Regions from separate parts of the Chromobacterium haemolyticum genome, predicted to be linked through region 1. Evidence: riboswitches for the same ligand, from Rfam matches in the RefSeq annotation. Region 1 holds a riboswitch; the other holds the start of a gene.

What was found. A riboswitch is a leader RNA that binds a small molecule or an ion and turns the genes downstream of it on or off. The one in region 1 is predicted to bind glycine.
Positions count from the first base shown of each region.
Region 2: linked by a shared signal. The riboswitch ahead of gcvT (glycine cleavage system aminomethyltransferase GcvT) and the one ahead of GYH29_RS08330 (trimeric intracellular cation channel family protein) in region 1 are both predicted to bind glycine.

Region 1 is NZ_AP019312.1:1,800,018-1,809,740, reverse strand. It holds gene GYH29_RS08345 (hypothetical protein) at 182-589, opposite strand; gene GYH29_RS08340 (GlxA family transcriptional regulator) at 597-1,583, opposite strand; gene GYH29_RS08335 (DUF3141 domain-containing protein) at 2,224-4,731, shown strand; glycine riboswitch at 4,868-4,955, shown strand; glycine riboswitch at 4,957-5,138, shown strand; gene GYH29_RS08330 (trimeric intracellular cation channel family protein) at 5,336-6,070, shown strand; gene GYH29_RS08325 (aminoglycoside 6-adenylyltransferase) at 6,297-7,142, shown strand; gene GYH29_RS08320 (hypothetical protein) at 7,506-7,799, shown strand; gene GYH29_RS08315 (hypothetical protein) at 8,244-8,681, shown strand; gene GYH29_RS08310 (abortive infection family protein) at 8,957-9,723, shown strand, end outside.
Region 2 is NZ_AP019312.1:1,142,928-1,152,650, reverse strand. It holds gene gcvP (aminomethyl-transferring glycine dehydrogenase) at 1-956, opposite strand, end outside; gene gcvH (glycine cleavage system protein GcvH) at 1,080-1,466, opposite strand; gene gcvT (glycine cleavage system aminomethyltransferase GcvT) at 1,540-2,628, opposite strand; glycine riboswitch at 2,670-2,766, opposite strand; glycine riboswitch at 2,781-2,872, opposite strand; gene GYH29_RS05440 (dihydroxyacetone kinase family protein) at 3,118-4,803, shown strand; gene GYH29_RS05435 (M15 family metallopeptidase) at 4,849-5,592, opposite strand; gene GYH29_RS05430 (amino acid permease) at 5,732-7,072, opposite strand; gene gluQRS (tRNA glutamyl-Q(34) synthetase GluQRS) at 7,498-8,385, opposite strand; gene fdxA (ferredoxin FdxA) at 8,521-8,844, shown strand; gene cheD (chemoreceptor glutamine deamidase CheD) at 8,996-9,604, opposite strand; gene GYH29_RS05410 (protein-glutamate methylesterase/protein-glutamine glutaminase) at 9,601-9,723, opposite strand, start outside.

The DNA.
Region 1 (9,723 bases):
CCAGCACCATGAGCGTCACCCTGCGATTGCCTGTCATCTCTAGTTCCCTCACTGCCGCACCAGCGCGGCCTGCGTTCCTCCCGCCCCCGGTCTCCGTGCATTTCGGACTCCCGGCGGCATCTGCTCCCGATGCTAGGCAAAAAAACGGTGCCCACCTTGAGTCAAAACGACGCTTTTGCGATTAATTGCGCCATAGAGGCTCTTCGCGCCAACGTCTGACCGACGACAGCCAACACGACCAGATTCCGTTCAAACATTCCCACGTCCCCATCTTCGGCCGGACCTTATCCTTGATCAGTCCCATTCCCCGGTTTTCCACATCGGTGCTGAAGCACAAGTTGCGTAGCAGCCCGCCGACATTTGGGCAGCCGCCTCGTACCCCCAGCGTGTATTTGGCGCCGCTCAGATTGGGCTTGGCCAGTTGCTCTAACTGCCCAGCAAAACATTGATCTGCCGGTTCTTCATCAGCCCGAAAAACGCGACGAGCTCCGCTGGCGGCCAGCAACAGCGCGGTGGATATGGTTTTGAACCGCGTCGCCCATGACTCTCCGGCAACGATGACGGTGAAAGGCCGTTGCCGTGCCGCCAACAGGTTCTCAGGCCATCGCCCCCGCCGCCGCCAGATATCGCTGCCGCTCGTGGCTAGGCGGGTAGCCGAACAAGCCGCGGTAGGACTTGGAAAAATGCGAGGACGACAGGAAGCCGCAAGCCACGGTGACTTCCATCACGCTCATATTGGTTTGCAGCAACAGTTCGCGCGCCCGACGCAGGCGGAGGTCCAGATAATATTGCGCCGGCGTGGCGCTCAGATGCCGCTTGAACAGCCGCTCCAGATGACGCAACGACACGCCCAACTCCTCAGCCAGGCTCTCCAGCGAGCACGGGTTCTCTATATTGTTTTCCATAGACAAGACCGCGTTCTGCAAAGCCTCGTGCCCGGCGCCGATACGCGCCAGAAGCGGGATGTGCTGACGATCGCCGTCGTCCCGCAGCCGGTCCACGATGAATTGCACCAAGACATCGGCCGCCAGGCTCTTGCCTCCCTTGCGGCCAATCAGGTGACACATGAAATCCAGCGGCGCGGTGCCGCCGCTACAGGTAAAACGGTCCCGGTCCAACACAAACAAGTCCGAGGTGAACTGGGTGCGGGGGAACTCTTCTCTGATGGACAGCAGGTTTTCCCAATGGATGGCGCAACGATAGCCGTTCAGCACTCCCGCCTGGGCCAACGCGAAGGCGCCGGTGCAGATTGAGCCCAGCGGCACGCCCTGGGCGGCAAAGCGGCGGATCAGCGCCAGCACCTTGTCCGTGGCCGCCTCGCGCACTTGGCAGCCGCCACAGACGATGAGCATGTCGTACTGTTGCGGGTGGCCCGGCGCAGAGACCGGCGACAGACACAGGCCGTTGCTTGCGTTAACCGCTTTTCCGTCCGCAGACAGCAGGCTCCAGCGATACAGCTTCTTGCGCGACAGGTAGTTGGCCATGCGCAGCGGCTCCACCGCGTTGGAGAAGGCGATCATGGAGAATTGATCGAGCAGCAGGAAAGCTATATGCGACAAAGAAGCGGTCTGTTGCGATTCCATCACGACCTCCCATGCATGCGTAGCGAGGGCGATTGCCCTGCCCTCAGGGCCTCCTCAGAGCCCGCTGCGCTTCCGCGGGATTTTAGGCAAGGGCGTTAAAAACAAGCTCGAAATACTCATGTAGGCTTTTCCGCTTGTTCTCGCCTTGTCTCGCCCTTGCTCGCGAGACTTTGAACAGTCTCTCCGCCATCGGCCGCAGTCCTCGCCGCGGCACGCGGCCCCTGGCCCAGTCCGAAGAACATTGCAGCAGGAATCAGATAAACGAAAGCCGGCATGGTCTGCATGAAGTCCAAAGCCGGACACACAAAGGGCGTTGAGCAGCAGCAGAGACCCGCAGCAGACAGACAGGGTTAGCTCCAAGACGGAAACGGTTTGCCGGAAGCCGGCGGCCCAGATCAGGCGCAACGGATAGAGCGCGCCGTGAACCCAAAGCCACTGCGGGCAGCCTGCCGGGGCATGGAATGCCGGGGCCCGGCGTGCGCCAAGCGCGGCAAGCTCCAGTCAAAAGCCCCCGCCGCCAAGCGGCACACTGTGGCGCAACGCTGACAGTTACTCTCCTGGCAGGAACTTTGTCTATTGCAACGCAACAAAAGGAGGGTACAGTAGCCAGTTATCCGTCATACCAACCAAGAGGTGCCGTATGTGGTCGCAAACAGCCGTCTGGTCCAAGCTCTTCTCCTCCAACCCGGTCGCCGACTACTGGCGCGACGCCTACGAGCGCAGCATCCTCTACTGGGACGTGCTGCATGACCGCGGCGCGGACTATCTGCAACACGTGCAAAGCGGCAAACCGCCGGTGTTGGTGTTCGACTACAAGATCATTCTGGACGGCCGCAGCCTGCCGGACCCGGCCAACTACGCGCTGGCCGCCATCCTGCCGCCGGCCGGCTGCCCGGCCACCAATCCCGCGCTGCGCCCCTTTGTGGTGATAGACCCGCGCGCCGGCCACGGCCCCGGCATCGGCGGCTTCAAGATGGACAGCGAGATCGGCATTGCGCTGCAACAGGGTCACCCCTGCTACTTCATCATGTTCTTCCCCCAGCCGGTGCCCAGCCAGACCATAGAAAGCGTCAGCCGCGCGGAATACGTCTTCCTCAGCAAAGTCAACGAACTGCACCCGGACAGCGACGGCAAGCCCTTCGTCATCGGCAACTGCCAAGGCGGCTGGGCCGTGGCCATGCTCGCCTCCGTGGCGCCGGAACTGTTCGGCCCCATCCTGCTGGCCGGCACCCCGCTGTCCTACTGGGCCGGCGTCACCGGCAAAAACCCTATGCGCTACTCCGGCGGCATGCTGGGCGGCACCTGGACCGCCTCGCTGGCCGGCGACCTGGGCCACGGCAAGTTCGACGGCGCCCACCTGGTCAACAACTTTGAAAAGCTGGACCCGGCCAACACCCTGTGGAAGAAGCCCTACAATCTGTACGCCAAGGTGGACACCGAGCGCGAACGCTTCCTGGGCTTTGAACGCTGGTGGGGCGGGCACTACCTGCTGAACAAGCAGGAAATGGAATGGATCTCCCAGCAGCTGTTCGTCGGCAACCACCTGGTGGAAGGCAAGATCGTCAGCAGCGACCAGCACCGCGTGGACATGCGCAACATCCGCTCCCCCATCATCGTGTTCGCCTCCTGGGGCGACAACATCACCCCGCCGCAACAGGCGCTGAACTGGATACCGGACCTGTACGACAACGCGGAAGACATCCGCGACAACGAACAAACCATCATCTACTGCCTGCACAACAAAGTGGGCCACCTCGGCATCTTCGTTTCCGCCGGCATCGCCAACCGCGAACACAGCGAATTCGCCAGCGCGCTGGACCTGATCGACGTGCTGGCCCCCGGCCTGTACGAAGCCATCATCGAAGACGTGGCCCCCGGCACCCCCGGTCAGGAATACATCAAAGGCCGCTACATCATCCGTTTCGAAGCGCGCGAAGTGGCCGACATCCTGGCCCTGGACGACGGCCGCGAAGACGAACAAGCCTTCGAAGTGGTGCGCCGCGTCTCCGAGATCAACCAAGGCGTTTACAACCGCTTCATCTCCCCCGCGCTCCAGGCCGTCAGCAGCGAAGCCAGCGCCCAATGCCAGCGCCAACTCAACCCGGCGCGGCTGGAACGCACGCTGATCTCCCCGCTCAACCCCTGGCTAAGCTGGCTCAAGCCCGCCGCCGAATACGTGCGCGCCCATCGCCATCCGGTGAGCGCGGACAACCCGCTGTGGCGGCTGCAAGAACAATGGTCCGGCTGGATGGCGCAAAGCCTGGACCGCTACCGCGACCTGCGCGACGCCGCCACCGAACACTGCTTCAAGGCCGTGTACGAATCCCCGTGGCTGGCCTCCGCCGTGGGCGTCCAACCGGCCCGCGAAGCCCGCGCCGCCCGCTGCGACAGCTGGGAAAAACGGGAACGGTTGCAACTCAAGCGCCAAACGCTGGACCCCGCCTACGAAACCGGCACCCTGGCGGACGGCTTCGTGCGCCTGCTCACCTACGTGGCGATTGGCCGCGGCATCATAGACGAGCGCCCGTTCAACGCCATCCGCCGCATCATGCGCGACATCCGCCACGAATACCCGCTGACCCTGATGCAGCTGAAAGAAATCGCCCGCAAGCAAGTCTTCCTGGTGCGGCTGGACGAAGCCCGCGCGCTGGCCGGCCTGCCCAAGCTGCTGCAGGAAGAGCACCGCCGCCGCCAGGCCTGGCAGCTGGCGCACGAACTGCTGGCGCTCAGCGGCGACATCGCCCCGGAACAACAACAGCGGCTGGACCAAGTGGCCCACGCGCTGCAACTGGACACCCGCGCGCCGTCGGCTCCGGCCATCCTGCCGCCCAACGAGCCCATAGCGACAAGCGCAACCGCTCCCGCTCCGGCCCCCGCCGTCAAAACCAGCGCGCCGGCCAAGAAAGCGGCGCCGCCGCGCAAACCAGCCGCCAAAGCCCCGGCCAAAGCAGCGACGGCCGACAAGCCCAGCGCCGCCGCCAAACCCGCCGGCAGCGCGCCGGTTGCGGCCAAGCCGGCCTCAAGCAAGCCCGCGGCGGCCAAAACCGCCAAAGCGCCTGCCGCCAAGGCACCCGCAGCCAAAGCCCCGGCCACGCGCAAACCCGCTGCCGGCAACGGCGCGGCCAAGCCCAAGACGCCTGGCAACTAAGAAGCAGCCCGCGTGAAAACGCCCGGACAGCCTAGCCGCCGTCCGGGCGTTTTCGTGAAGATGGCGCACTGCAACATTTTTGCCTTCCCCCATGTATACAGTCGTTGACTGAACAATACAGCAAACGCTAATATCCTTGCCTGCTGCGGGAGAGAGGGGCATACGGCCCCCGCCGAAGACGCAAACTCCCATAATCGCTCAGGCCACAGTACCGCAGCCCATGGATACCAGCCGATTGGAGAGAGGCCCTAAGCGCCCGTTCATCATCTGCTACGCTTCAGCAAGCGCGCGTCAGATTATGTAACCGGCCCTTAGCGCCCACCGAAGGGGCAAGTGACATCCGGCAAAGCCCGCACACAGGCCGCGCCCGTCATCTAACTCTCAGGTAAAAGGACAAGGGGAGAGGCAATGCCGGCAGCGCCGTGCCCATGCGCAGCCCGCCGGCCATGCTCAGAACGTGTTTACGATCTCGCGAGCAAGAACGAGACAAGGCGAAAACAGCTGAGAAAGCGGAATGTACTCTTGGTACATGAGCATTTCGAAGCGGTACGCGCCGCGTCTCGCGAAGCGCAGCAGATCGTGCACCAGCTCTCAAGGAAAACCCGTGTTCGAAACTCTTGCCCAGGCCGCGCGCCACCTGGCATGGCCCGCCCATTGCCAACCTATTTTCCCACCTGGCTTCGCCGCACACCTCGGCGCCAGCCTGTTTGACCACTGCAACTACATGCTTACCCTGATCTATCTGATCGCCATCACCGCGGAAGCGATGACTGGCGCGCTGGCGGCCGGCCGCCGCAATATGGACATATTCGGCGTTACCGTCATCGCCTTCCTCACCGCCCTGGGCGGCGGCACCGTGCGCGACATCGTGCTGGGCCGCTACCCGATAGGCTGGACCCAGCACCCGGAATACGTCGGCCTCGTCATCGCCGGCGGCCTGGCCGCCGTGTTCGTGGCCCGCTACATGAAGCGCCTCAGCCGCGTCTTCCTGGTGCTGGACGCGCTGGGCCTGATCGCCTTCACCATCATAGGCTGCGGCGTGGCCCAGTCCATGGACTATCACCCGGTAGTAGTGGTGATGGCCGGCATGATCACCGGCATTGCCGGCGGCATCCTGCGCGACGTGCTGTGCAACCGCGTGCCCGTGGTCTTCCGTCAGGAACTGTACGCCAGCGTCTCCTTCGCCGTGGCCCTGCTCTACCTGGGCCTGATCAAACTGGGCGTGCCGCACGATCTCAACGTGCTGGCCAGCTTCGCCGTCGGCCTCACCATCCGCCTGGCCGCCATCTGGCGCGAATGGCGGCTGCCGGTGTTCATGTATCGGCACGATCTGCATTAAGCGCGGCCAAGACCCGCTAACAAAACTCCGGATCCTGCGTTGCGCCTCCTTGTCGTACCACTTGTACTGTAGCTTCGCAGAAACTTCGTTTTCTGCATCGGCAAGCCTTGGCTCAGGTACGCTGCGCAGTTTTGTTAGCGGCACTAAACCAGCAGGCCCCCGCCTGCCGGAACTTCCCGGCCCGGCGGCGGCCTATCCAAACCCGCCCCTGCCGAAAGCGCCTCGCATGTTGAGCCTTGCCCCGCAAAACCATCGTTTGGAAAACGCCATCGCCTGGGCGCAGCAACGCCCGGACGTGGATGCGCTGATCCTCACCGGCTCCTTTGCCCGCGACGACGGCAGCGTCGATATCCATTCCGATCTGGACCTGGAAATCATCAGCCCGGACCCGGCGGCTCTGGCCACGGACGACGGCTGGCTGCGCGACATCGGCCCCCTGATCACCGTGCTGCGCCTGGGCGAAGGCCAAGCCTGGCCCACCCGCCTGGCCATCTACGCCGACGGCGTCAAAATCGACTTCACCCTGGCCGGCCCCGCCCGGCTGCAAGCCATGCGCAAGGACGGGCTGGACCCGCTGTACCAGCGCGGCTACCGCGTGCTGCTAGACAAAACCGGCGTGGCCCAAGGCCTGCCCGCGCCGCATGGCCGTCCCGCCGCGCCGGCCCTGCCTTGCGAAGAACGCTTCCGCGAGCGGGTGGAAGAATTCTGGTTCGAAGCCTTTCACATCCCCAAATACCTGGCGCGCGGCGAACTGTTCGTCGTCAAATTTCGGGACTGGACCATAAAGGAACTGCTGCTGGAAATGCTGGAATGGCATGCCCATAGCCACCCCGGCGCGGCGGCGGACTGCTGGCATATCGGCACCCGGCTGCAACACTGGGCCGAGCCTGAACACTGGCAGGCGCTGCAACAGGGGTTTGGCCACTTCGACGCCGCCGACGCCGAACGCGCCTTCCACGCCACCCTGCGGCTATACAGCCAAGTGGCACGCGAAGTGGCCGCCCGCGCCGGCTTCGACTACCCGGAAGCGGTGGAAGCCGGCATCCGCGACTTGATCCGCGCCCCAACCTAAGAACCTGTTCAAAGTCTGCTGCGCTTCGTGAAGCGTTGCACGGTGAGTACGAGCTCAAAATGCTCATGTACCACTCGTACATTCCGCTTTTTCGCTCGTTTTCGCCTTGTCTCGCTCTAGCTCGCGAGATCGTAAACAGGCTCTAAACCAACGGCGGCGCGGCGGCCCTCACGCGTCTCGCCAGGCGGGGGCGGCTTCCCTGGGCTTGACCTTTGGTCATGGTTAGATAGAATCCTCTATCTTTTAGGCGTTCGCTTCCGTTCGCCTTTCTCAGCCACGCGCCTCCTCTCAACGGAAGCGCGCCAGCCAAGCCATACCGCAAACCGCCACGTCCCGTGGCCAGATACTTTGTCAGGAAATAAGATGCGTATCCACGCCCTTCTGCTGCCGCTAGCCCTTTACAGTGCGGTAGTTACCGCGGATTCATTCTCCCCCTCCCACCCGGCTTTTACCCAAATCAACAAGGCCATGACGGATAGTTTTCGCATACAGCAACAACTGATGCGGATGCCTACCCCGCCCGATATGTTCAAGAGAGAGAATAAAGAAACACCACCGCCTCAGGACGAGGCGGAGAAGGTTGATCGCCGGCAGGCTGAATCGGTGATAACGCCGCAACAACAGCCACGCCCTGATGAGCAGGCGGAGAGCGATTAACAAGCTCTGTCCCAATTGGCCGCTTCGACGCAGCCGACGCCAAACGCGTCCTCCACGCCATCTTGCAGTTGCACTCGCGAAGTGGCCGCCCGCGCCGGCTTCGATCGCCCGGAAGCAGTGGAAACCGGCACCTACGGCTTGAGGCGCGCACAGGCACAAACTCGCGACCACCGCGCCTTGACCCCGCTCGCATAGTGGGCAACAATCCCCGCGTGCCGCAAAACACGGCACCGAGATTGGCATCTCGAATAGCGTTGCGTCAGCAAGCATGTGCGTTTACGCACATGCTTGTGTTTTGCCATGACCTGACGGCAGGTGCATGGTGGGAGAGCGCTATGCGCTCGCCGGTCGCAACGCTCGGTAATGCCAATCCCATCACGCGCCTGCCAAATCCTCTAGCGGATAGGCAGCTTGTTAATCTTGTTTTATCGCAGGAGTAACGACATGCCGCAATCTCTCTTCCCGCGCCGACGGCGCTACCGCACCCCGATCCTCGAAGCCCAGGAAGTCCTACTGCCCTTCGTCAGCCGCCTTCCCGGACGCACCTACCCGCACTACTGGCAAATGCCGCCCGCGCCGCCCACCGCCGCCGAGGCCCACGCCTACGGCCGGGAATGCGCCGCCCACGTGCTGCAATGGTTCAAGGACAACCCGGCCTACGTGGGCCAGGGCCTGATTAGCCGCATCGCTCGCGATATCGACTTCAGCCGCACCGAGCAGCGCGGCTACTGGCTGGGCTTTTTCAATCATCTGGAATTGCTGATCTCGCTCAGCGCGCGGCGGATGAATGTCTACGCCTACACCGACCATCAACACCAGATGATGGACGCGCAGGTGGAGCGCTCCTTGTTGGAGCGACGGGTATTGAAGAAGAGTAAGTAAAGGGAGGCCCCCGGCGAAAGCCGGGGGTTTGGTGTTATGGGGGGGGGGTGGTTTGTCGGCAGAAGCAGACAAACATGCCAATGTGCTATTATAAGCATTGCCGACAAGGAGCCGTCGCTCATAGATGAGCAACCATCTATCCTTTATCAGGTTAAGAGCCGCGAACAAAACCACACAGAGAAACTGAGCCAAGGCGTGCCGACGCAAGCAGTACAGCGGACTAGCGCAAAAAGTATCACAGGCTCGGTGAATTCGGATGTTAGCGTTTCAAAAATATGACACTACCAATTACCGACACCATAATCGCTGCGCTAGCACAACTCGTAGACGATTCAAAATCCCATGGAGAGTATCGCGAGCCCTCTCATTCAGATATTGAGTTTTACGTTGGGCGAACCGGCTTAACCTCGGCAGACCCAAAAACTCAAGGTCAAGTAATTGGGAAAGCCAAGAGAGTCAGAGCGATTCTGTCATGGGCAATCGACAACAACCCCAACGCTGGCTCAAAACTCATCGAGCAACTGCTATCAAAGGTTCGAGCATCAGGGGGATTTCGGGAACAATCGGCCAATTTTGTCGGCACAGAAGCGATTCTGAATGCCATGTCTGCATTTGATGCCGAAGGTTATGAGCTTTCCAAAGACGGAGACATTCGACCAAAAGTTCTGGAAAACCTTAAAGGCCGAGAGTTATCCCAAGCGCTTCATGCATATGCACGCCGTGCCCAAAAAGGTGCTCACGACGCAGCATTACTTTCTGGCACTGGCAAAGACCTTCTTGAGGCAACCGCCGCACACATCCTTCAGACAAAATGGGGTTCATATTCGAGCGGAGCTAACTTTCAAGGTCTACTTGGGCAAGCCTATGTGGCGCTCGGACTTACTGTTCCTGAACAAGCCACACAACCGGGTGAATCTCCGACCAAAGCCCTCGAACGCGCAATGTTTCAAACTGCCTGTGCTATTAATCGTCTCAGAAACAAAGAAGGCACTGGTCACGGGCGTCCGTGGTTGCCTTCGATTACAAACACCGAAGCTACGGC
Region 2 (9,723 bases), 660 kb from region 1:
TGCTCGCGGGTCTGCAGCGCCATGCGCAGCGCGGTCTTGCCTTTGGCGTCCACGGACACGCCGATGATGCGGCCAGGCGCCGAGCGCTTCATTTCGTCCTTGAACGCGAAATAGGCGGCGTGCGGTCCGCCGAAGCCCATTGGCACGCCAAAGCGCTGAGTGTTGCCGATGGCGACGTCCGCGCCCATCTCGCCCGGAGATTTCAACGCCACCAAGGCCATGATGTCGGCGGCCACCACCGCCACCGCGCCCTTGGCCTTGACCGCGGCGATGTGCGGGGTCAGGTCGATCAAGTCGCCGGCCTCGCCCGGATACTGGAACAAGGCGCCGAAGTATTCGCCCTTGCCCGCCTCTTCCGGGTGGCCCAGTACCAGCTCAAAGCCGAAATACTTGGCGCGGGTCCGCATCACGTCCAGGGTTTGCGGCAGCACGCGGCTGTCCACGAAGAACTGGCCGGACTTGGCCTTGGACACCCGGCGCGCCATCGCCATCGCCTCGGCGGCGGCGGTGGCCTCGTCCAGCAAGGACGCGTTAGCCAGTTCCAGGCCGGTCAGGTCGATCACCATTTGCTGGAAATTCAGCAAGGCTTCGAGACGGCCTTGGGCGATCTCCGCCTGGTACGGGGTGTAAGCGGTATACCAGCCCGGGTTTTCCAGCAGGTTGCGCAAGATCACCGTTGGGGTCAGCACCGGGTAATAACCCTGGCCGATGAAGGATTTGTTGACCACATTCTTGGCGGCGACAGCCTTCAGCGCTGCCAGCGCCTCGGCTTCCGGCATGGGGTCCGGCAGCTCCAATTTGCGGTTCAGGCGGATGTCGGCCGGCAGCGTCTGCGCCACCAGTTCGTCAATGGAGGCCACGCCGATAGCGGCCAGCATTTGCTCGCGCTCTGCGTCGGACGGGCCGATGTGGCGGGAGATGAATTCTTTGCGGTTGAAAAGTTCGGAGAGAGACATGAGTACGAGACCTTCTGTGCTTGCCGTCCGCGCCGCGGCTTTCGCGGCCAATCGGGTGTTGCTGGATATCCGGGCGAAAAAAACGCCTCGCGGCCAATCAGGACTGCGAGGCGGTTTTCACCATCAGGCGCCAATTTCCTTGGCGTAGGCGGCGGCGTCCATCAGGGCGTCCAGGTCCGCCGGATTCGCCGGCTTGATCTTGAAGAACCAGCCCGCCCCGTAGGGTTCGCTATTGGCCAGTTCCGGTTCGGCTTCCAGTTCCTCGTTGATGGCCAGCACTTCGCCGGCAACCGGACAGTAAATGTCGGAAGCGGCCTTCACCGACTCCACCACGCCGGCCTGCTCTTCCTTGGCCAGCTTGGCGCCCACTTTCGGCAGTTCGACGAAAACGATGTCGCCCAGCAATTCTTGCGCATGCTCGGTAATGCCCACGGTCACGGAACCGTCAGCTTCCAGACGCAGCCATTCGTGGCTTTCAACGTATTTGAGTTCGGCGGGGATGTTGCTCATGAGTGTCTCCAGTCAAATCCAGGTCTTAACGATTATTCCCGGCCGCGTCGCGCGGCCTGCCTGAGCGATCGGCTCAGGCGAAAACTTTCTTGCCGTTGCGCACGAAAGGCATCTTGACCACGCGCACTTCGGTCAAGGTGCCGCGCAGGTCCACCAGCGCCTTGTCGCCTGTGCCTGCCGGCACGCGCGCGATCGCGATGGAATGCTTGAGCGTGGGCGAGAAGGTGCCGCTGGTGATCACCCCTTCGCCCACCCCTTCCACCACCACTTTCAGACCTTCGCGCAGCACGCCGCGCCCTTCCAGTACCAGGCCCACTTGCTTGGTCTTCACGCCGGCGGCTTTCTGCGCCTCTAGCGCCTTGCGGCCGATGAAGTCGCGCTCTGCCGGTTCCCAGGCGATGGTCCAACCCATGCCGGCTTCCAGCGGGGAAACGGTTTCGTCCATATCGTGGCCGTACAGATTCATGCCGGCCTCCAGCCGCAGGGTGTCGCGCGCGCCCAGACCGATGGGCGCCACGCCGGCAGCCTGCAATTGTTGGAAGAAAGCGGCGGCTTCAACGCCGGGCAGCATCACTTCCAGGCCGTCTTCGCCGGTATAGCCGGTGCGGGCATAGAACCAGTCTCCTGCCGGCTGGCCTTGAAACGGCTTCAAGTTCTGGATGACGGCGGCGAGTTCGGGCTTGACCGAACAGACCTTGGCAATGGCTTGCGGGCCTTGCACCGCCAAGATGGACAGATCGCGTCTTACTTTGATGTCGACGTTGAAGTCCGCCTTGTGCCCTTCCATCCAGGCCAGATCCTTGTCGGTGGTGCCGGCGTTGACCACCATGCGATAGCCGTAGGAGGTCAGGTAGACGATCAGATCGTCCACCACGGTGCCGTCGGGCGTGAGCATGCCGGAATACAGCGCCTTGCCTTCGAAGCCCAGCTTGGCCACGTCGTTGGCGATCAGCCGCTGGAGCCAGGCCTTGGCGTCCGGCCCGCTGATGTCCAGCACCGTCATATGGGAAACGTCGAACATGCCGGCGTCGTTGCGCACAATTTCATGTTCTTTTAGTTGGGAGCCGTAATGGATGGGCATTTCCCAGCCGGCGAAATCGACCATCTTGGCGCCGGCGGCGATGTGGGACTCAAACAGGGGGGTGCGTTTCGGGGCCGTCATTGGTGCGTCCTTAGCAAAAGCGTGTAGTGTTGCTCTATTCCCTACACCCCTCTGTCCCTGCACCTGAGATTTTCCGGCCTTGCGACCGTTAGCCCCTTCGGTGGGCATCCGTGGACGCCGCTCTCCAGATTCGGCGAACTGGCTGCGGCCAGTCCGATAATGCAGTCCTTTTGCCTGAGCGATTGCGGGTGCGCTTGCGCCTTCGGCGGTGGCGCGGACGGCCACTCTCTCCTGCATGACGTGCCAGATTATGGTTGCTGGACCGGGCCTTGGCAAGCCGTGTTTATCTTCAACTTAAACAATGACTTAAAATATTCGAAACCGCAAATCATTGAACGGATATTGCTTCGTTTAAGATCGATTACGAACACATTTCACTTCGTTATCGATCACGCAATCGACAAACTCCCCCTCCAAGCAAAGCTGATCGTAAGATGACATCCATCTTTACCCAGCACGAGCTCTATCCGATATGGAAAGGAAACCGCGATGCGAAAACTAATCAACGATCCGCGCCATGTGGCGCGGGAAATGCTGGAAGGGCTGGCCGACACCCTGCCCGGCCTGGCCCTGCTCGAAGAGGAAAACGTCTTGCTGCGCGCGGATCTTCCGGCTGACGGTCAGCTCGACAAAGTGGCGCTGATCTCCGGCGGCGGCAGCGGCCACGAGCCCGCCCACGCCGGCTACATCGGCCACGGCATGCTGGACGCCGCCGCAGTGGGCGACGTATTCACCTCGCCCAGCGTAGACACCGTGCTGGCGGCGATCCGCGCCGTCGCCGGCCCTAAAGGCGTACTGCTCATCATCAAAAACTACACCGGCGACCGGCTGAACTTTGGCCTGGCGGCGGAGCTGGCCCGTGCCGAGGGCATTGCCGTCGACAGCGTGGTGGTGGCCGACGATGTAGCGCTTCGCGACACCGTGGAGCCGGCGCGCCGTCGCGGCATCGCCGGCACCGTCCTGGTGCACAAGATTGCCGGCGCGGTTGCCGCCAGCGGCGCCAGCCTGGCCGAGGTCGCCGCCGCGGCGCGGCAGGCGGCGGAACAGGTAGCCACCATGGGCGTGGCGCTGGGAGCCTGCACCGTGCCGGCGACCGGCCGCCCCGGCTTTCAACTGGACGACGACGAAGTAGAGTTGGGCCTGGGCATTCACGGCGAAGCCGGCGTACGCCGCGTGCCGCGCCAATCCGCCGACGCCTTGTGCGCGACGCTGCTCGACGCCATTGTCAGGGACCGCGGTTGGCAGGCCGGCCAACGGGTGGCAATGCTGGTCAACGGCCTGGGCGGCACTCCGCCGATGGAGCTCGCCATCGTGGCGCGCAGCGCGCTGGCCTCGGCGCGACGGCTCGGCTTGCATGTGGAACGGCTATGGAGCGGTAATTTCATGACCGCGCTGGAAATGCCGGGCTGCTCGCTGTCGCTGCTGGCGCTGGATGAGCAGCGCCTCGGCTGGCTGGATCAAGCCACCCAGGCTCCGGCTTGGCCCGGCTCCGGCCTTCTGCCGGCGCGACGCCAGCTGCGGCCGGCGCCGCCGCGCGCGGCAGCAGGAGCCCTCTCCATCGCCAAAGCCGACCCCAAGCTGCGCGCCGTGGCTTGGGCCGCGGCCAAGGCGCTGGACGCCGCCGAACCGCTGTTGACCGAACTGGACGGAGCGGCAGGCGACGGCGATCTGGGCGTCAGCATGCAGCGCGGCGCGGCGGCGATCCGCGCCTTGCCGGACAGCGCCTGGAGCGATCCGGCCACGGCGCTGCGCACCGTCAGCCAGGCCTTGCGCCAGGCCATCGCCGGTAGCTCCGGCCCGTTCTACTCGACAGCCCTGCTGCGCGCGGCGCGGCGACTGGACTCATCGAACGCGCCCAACCCGCTCGACTGGGCCGCGGCGTTCAAGGACGGCGTTGCCGCCATTGCGGAACTGGGCGGCGCGCAGGTGGGCGACCGCACCATGCTGGATACCTTAACGCCAGCCGCCAACGCTTTCGAAGCCGCTCTGAACGACGGCCAAAGTCCAAACGAGGCGTGGCATTCCGCGCTGAAGGCGGCGGAACGCGGCTGCGCGGCCACCGCCGCCATGCGGCCGCGCTTGGGACGGGCCAGCTATCTGGGCGAACGAGCGCTAGGCGTGCCCGACGCGGGAGCCAGCGCCGCGCTGGTCTGGTTGAAGGCGCTGGCCGGCTAACGCTTGACGATGCGGCCACCGCAAGCACGCGGCGGCCGCGTCAAATCAGGACGGCTCCAGTTCCATGGACGGGTAAACCCAGTCCACGCCCAAAGCCTGCCCCCACAGGCAGTCGCCCAAGTCGTAATGCCACCATTCCTCGGCATAGTTGCTGAAACCGGACTGTTTCATCAGATTGAACAAGACGCGGCGATTGTGACGCACCGCCAACCATCGTTCGGACGAAAAGCCCTGCGCGGGATCGTGCGGCGCTTCGAAGTAGTCGGTGCGCGACGCCGGCTCGGCCGCGTCGAAAGCGGTGCCGAAATCGCAGATCTCCCCGGTATCCCGCCGGCAAATCGCCAGATCAATCGCGCCGCCCGAATTGTGCGGCAGCACCGCGAAACGAGCGGTATCGTCGGGATGGGCGGCAAACAAGCGAGCCTGCCGCTCCACCGCCGCCGCGTCCCAATCCGGATGCGCGGCGCGCACCTCGTCCAACACCATTTGAAATAGATCGGCCTGAGTCTCGCGGCTGCGGTAAGCGTCGAACAACAACAGGCCGTAATCCGGGGCCAGCCGCGCCGCCGCCTCGCGCAAGCGGCGCGCAACAAAGGCCCGTGCCGACATTCGCTCGGCGCAGCCTTTGCGGCCGGCGAGGTAATAGCTGTTTTCCGGAAACAAACCGTCCGCGCGCTCCAGCGCGCAAGGCTCGTTTTCCTCCCGCATCCGCGCCAGCGTTAAAGCGTCCGGCATCGGGTAAGCGAAATCGATGGCGACAAGCAGGCTATCGACGGCGGCTATCCTCATGGCAACTCCCAGTCTGAAACCAAAGCGCCCTAGTAAGCCACCAGCCAGCGGCATAGGCAAGTCCATTTCGCCATGACGACAGCCTTGATCCCAAAGAAAACGCGGCCGAGGCCGCGTGTTGGATCCTGCGCCGCCTCGCTCACGAAGGGTCGGCGTAACGTTCCTTCACTTGCCAGACATAAACCGGCAGGCCCAGCAGCAGCAGGATCATGCCCCACATCACGATGTCGGCACCGGAGCCGTATAAAGCCCACACCGAATAGGCGAAGCCCACACCGGCGAAGCACAGCGGCGCCAGGTAGTCCTTGCGCTGGAACTGCTGGGGGCGCATCAGCATGATGGCCAGCAACGCCATCGAGCAAAACGCGTAAGGCAGCAAGGTAGTGGCGGTGGCCAGCAGAATAATGAACTCGAAAATTTTGACGCCGCCGTCGCCCCCCGCGTATTTCATCGCCATCAGCACCGTCACCAAGCCGCTGGACAACACCAGGCCGAAAATAGGCACGCCTTGCGGGTTCATCTGAGCAAAGCGGCGGGGAAACAGGCCGTCGTGCGCGGCGGCGGCCGGCACATGCGCCTGCATCAAGCTCCAGCCGTTCAGCGCGCCGAAGCAGGAGACAATGGCGCCGAAACCCACCAGATAGTAGCCCCAATCGCCCCACATCAGCCTGGCTGCGTCGGCGAACGGCGCCTGCGAGGCCGCCAGCATCGCCGGCGGCATCAAGCCCATCAAGGCCACCGTGGACAAGATGTAGAGCACCGTGGCGATCAGGGTGCCCAGCACCGTGGCGCGCGGAATGGTTTTTTCCGGCGCGATCACGTCGCCCGCCGGCACCGACGCCGACTCCAGCCCCAGAAAAGCCCACAGGGTCAGCGCCATGGTGGCGGACACCGAACTGAGCAGGGGCTTGTCGTGAGGGTTGAATACGATGTTGTCGGGCTGCAAATGGAAAAACCCGATGAAAGTGACAGCGGCCAACGGCAACAGCTTGAGCAAGGTGGTCGTCACCGCCACTAGGCCGGAACTGCGCGCGCCGCGGCTGTTGATCCAGGTGACAATCCAGATCAGGCTGATGGCGAATACGCCGGCCAGCAGATTATCGTGCCCCAACACCGGAAAGAAGACCTGCATATAACTGGTGGCGGCCACCGCCAGCGCCGCGTTGCCGGCCCACAGCGCAATCCAGTAACCCCAGGCGATCCAGAAGCCGGCAAAGCCGCCGAAGGCTTCATGAATATACGCGTAGGGCCCGCCCTCCTTGGGCAGAATGGCCGCCAGCCGCGCAAACACCAAGGCCAGGCAGATCGCGCCGGCGGCGGTGAGCAGCCAGCCTATCATCGACACGCCGCCGAACGGCGCCAGCGACGCCGGCAACAGGAACACGCCGGAACCGATCATATTGCCCACCACCAGGGCGGTGCACATCCATACCCCCAGCGCCCGGGTCTTGGTCTTGCTGTCTAAATTGGTATTGCTCAAGGCTTGGTCTCCATCGGGCCTGCCGATTGACGGGCGCGCCGCGCGCGCGTGTTTCTACGATCATGCGATGGCGCCGGCGGAACGGGCTTGGCCGATTCCGTTCGCATTCAGACTGATACGGCTGAAAAAGCGCCCATGATAGAGGGCCGCACCCACAAGCTGGGCATGCTTTCTTTAAGCCGCTTGACCGGAGTCAACTGAAGCGGGACTTTGCGCCAGTGCGCGCGCATGAAAAAAAGGCGGCATTAGAACACAAATTCGACATAAAAACATGTCGCATTTTCCGTATGTCAACGAGAAGGCGATGGCAATCCGCTTGTCGCGGCCGATGATGCGCAACAAGCGCGTGCGCAGATGCCAATATAGGTCAGCAGGCAGGGAAAAAAACACGTCAAATGCATATTTTTGGCATAAAAGGGCGCAATTCAGGCGACCACCACCGGCCCTGCCGGCACCCGCGCCAGCGACCAGTGAGTGCGCGCCCACTGCCACAACTCGGCTAAACCGTCGCACTCCTCCGGCGGCGCATGCCCCAGACGGCTCAAGGCCAAACGCAGTGAAGCGGCGGCGTCCTCCGCCGCCACCGCCGGCGCCAGCGTCTGCTTGGACAGTTTCTCCCCCGCGGCGTTAACCAGCACCGGCAAATGACAATAAGCCGGCGTATTCGCGCCCAGCGCGCGCTGTACCGCTACCTGGCGCGGCGTGGACACCAGCAGGTCGGCGCCGCGCACCACATCGCTCACCCCTTGCTCCGCATCGTCCACTACCACGGCCAATTGATAAGCCCAGTAGCCGTCCGCGCGCAGCAAGACAAAATCGCCGATATCGGCCGCAAGGTTCTGTCGGTACGCTCCTTGCAGGCGGTCATCCACCACGGTCTCGCCGGGTTCCACCCGCAGGCGCCAGGCTCGCCCCCCCTCCTCCGGACGCCTCAGCCGGCAATGGCCGGGATAAACGTAACCGTCCAGCCCGCGCCTCGCGGTCTCCGCGATTTTCTTGCGCGTGCAATTACACGGATAAGCGTGGCCGGAGACGATCAATTGCTCCAACGCCTGCCGATACAAGTCGTGGCGACGGCTTTGGTACACCACTTCGCCATCCCACTCGAAGCCATAGGCTTCCAAGGTGCGCAGAATGGCGTCTGCGGCGCCGGCCACCTCGCGCGGCGGGTCCAGGTCCTCCATCCGCAGCAGCCATTCGCCTCCGCGCGCGCGCGCCTCCAGATAACTGCCGACGGCGGTGCACAGGGAGCCGGCATGCAACAAACCGGTGGGACTGGGGGCAAAACGCCCGCGATAGGGAGAAGCGTTCATGACAGATAGGAAATTTACGGCGGCAATGCGTTGTGAAGGGAATTTCTGGCTAATAATGTTGACTGATACGCTCAAATCATCGCCCAGAGGCCGCGCCAAACGGCGCAGCCGGCTTTCGACGACCAAGGAGCCAATATGGCCTACGTTGTAACCGATGCCTGCATCAAATGCAAATACACCGATTGCGTCGATGTCTGCCCGGTGGACTGCTTTCACGAAGGCCCCAACTTCCTGGCGATTGACCCGGAGGAATGCATAGACTGCACGCTATGCGTGGCGGAGTGCCCAGTGAACGCGATCTACGCGGAGGACGACGTGCCGCCCGGACAAGAAGGCTTTGTCGCGCTCAACGCCGAGCTTTCCAAGCTCTGGCCCACTATCACCGAAAAGAAGGATCCGCTGCCGGACCACGAGGACTGGGCGGCGGTCGAAGGCAAGCTGCAACACCTGGAGCGCTGAGAACCGGTTCAAAGTCTCGCGAGCAAGAGCGAGGCAAGGCGAAAACCGCTGAGAAAGCGGAATGTACACGTGGTACATGAGCATTTCGAAGCGGTTTTTAACGCCGTATCGCCGATGCGCAGCAGACATTGAACAGGTTCTGAGAACCGGTTCAAATGAACAGTTCTATATCCCCGGACTTGCCGGCCACCTCCGGCTGCATCACCTGCTGGCGATAGCGGTTCTCCTCGGTGATCACGGTGCGGCTGCGCTTGAGCTTCTTGACCAGCACCTTGCCGCTGTCGGTGAAGAAGTACACTTTGCGCGCGCAGTCGCCCAGCAGGTCTTCGGCCAGGATGGGAATCCTTTCCGCATCCAGATAAGCGTGGATGAAGCGGCGGTTGCGCTCGCCCACGTTCATCACCGACATGCCGTCCAGCACGTTGCCCCCGCCAAACACCTTGGCCTCCATGCGGTGTCGCATCGCGCCCAGCTTCTGCATCTCGGTGATCATCAATTCCATCGCGTGAACGCCAAAGCGCGCGGCGGATGCGCCCTCACCCACCTCGATGCTGCCTTCCGGCAGCAGGAAATGGTTCATGCCCGCGACATTGGCCGCACGGTCCAACATGCACACCGCCACGCACGACCCCAGCAGTGTTACCAACAGCTGCGGCTGGCTGGTAACGTAGAAGCCGCCGGGAAACACTTTCACCGCCTGGCTTTGAAAATGCTTGTCGAAATAGGAATGGCTGCTGAAATGCACCGCGCCGCTGTTCATAACATCGCCTTTTCCGCCCTGCCGTACAGGCAGGCCAAGATTTTGGGGGCCAGCGCTTCCAGTGGCCACTCTTGTTGCACGCCGCCGGCCTTCATCGCCTCGCGCGGCATGCCGTACAC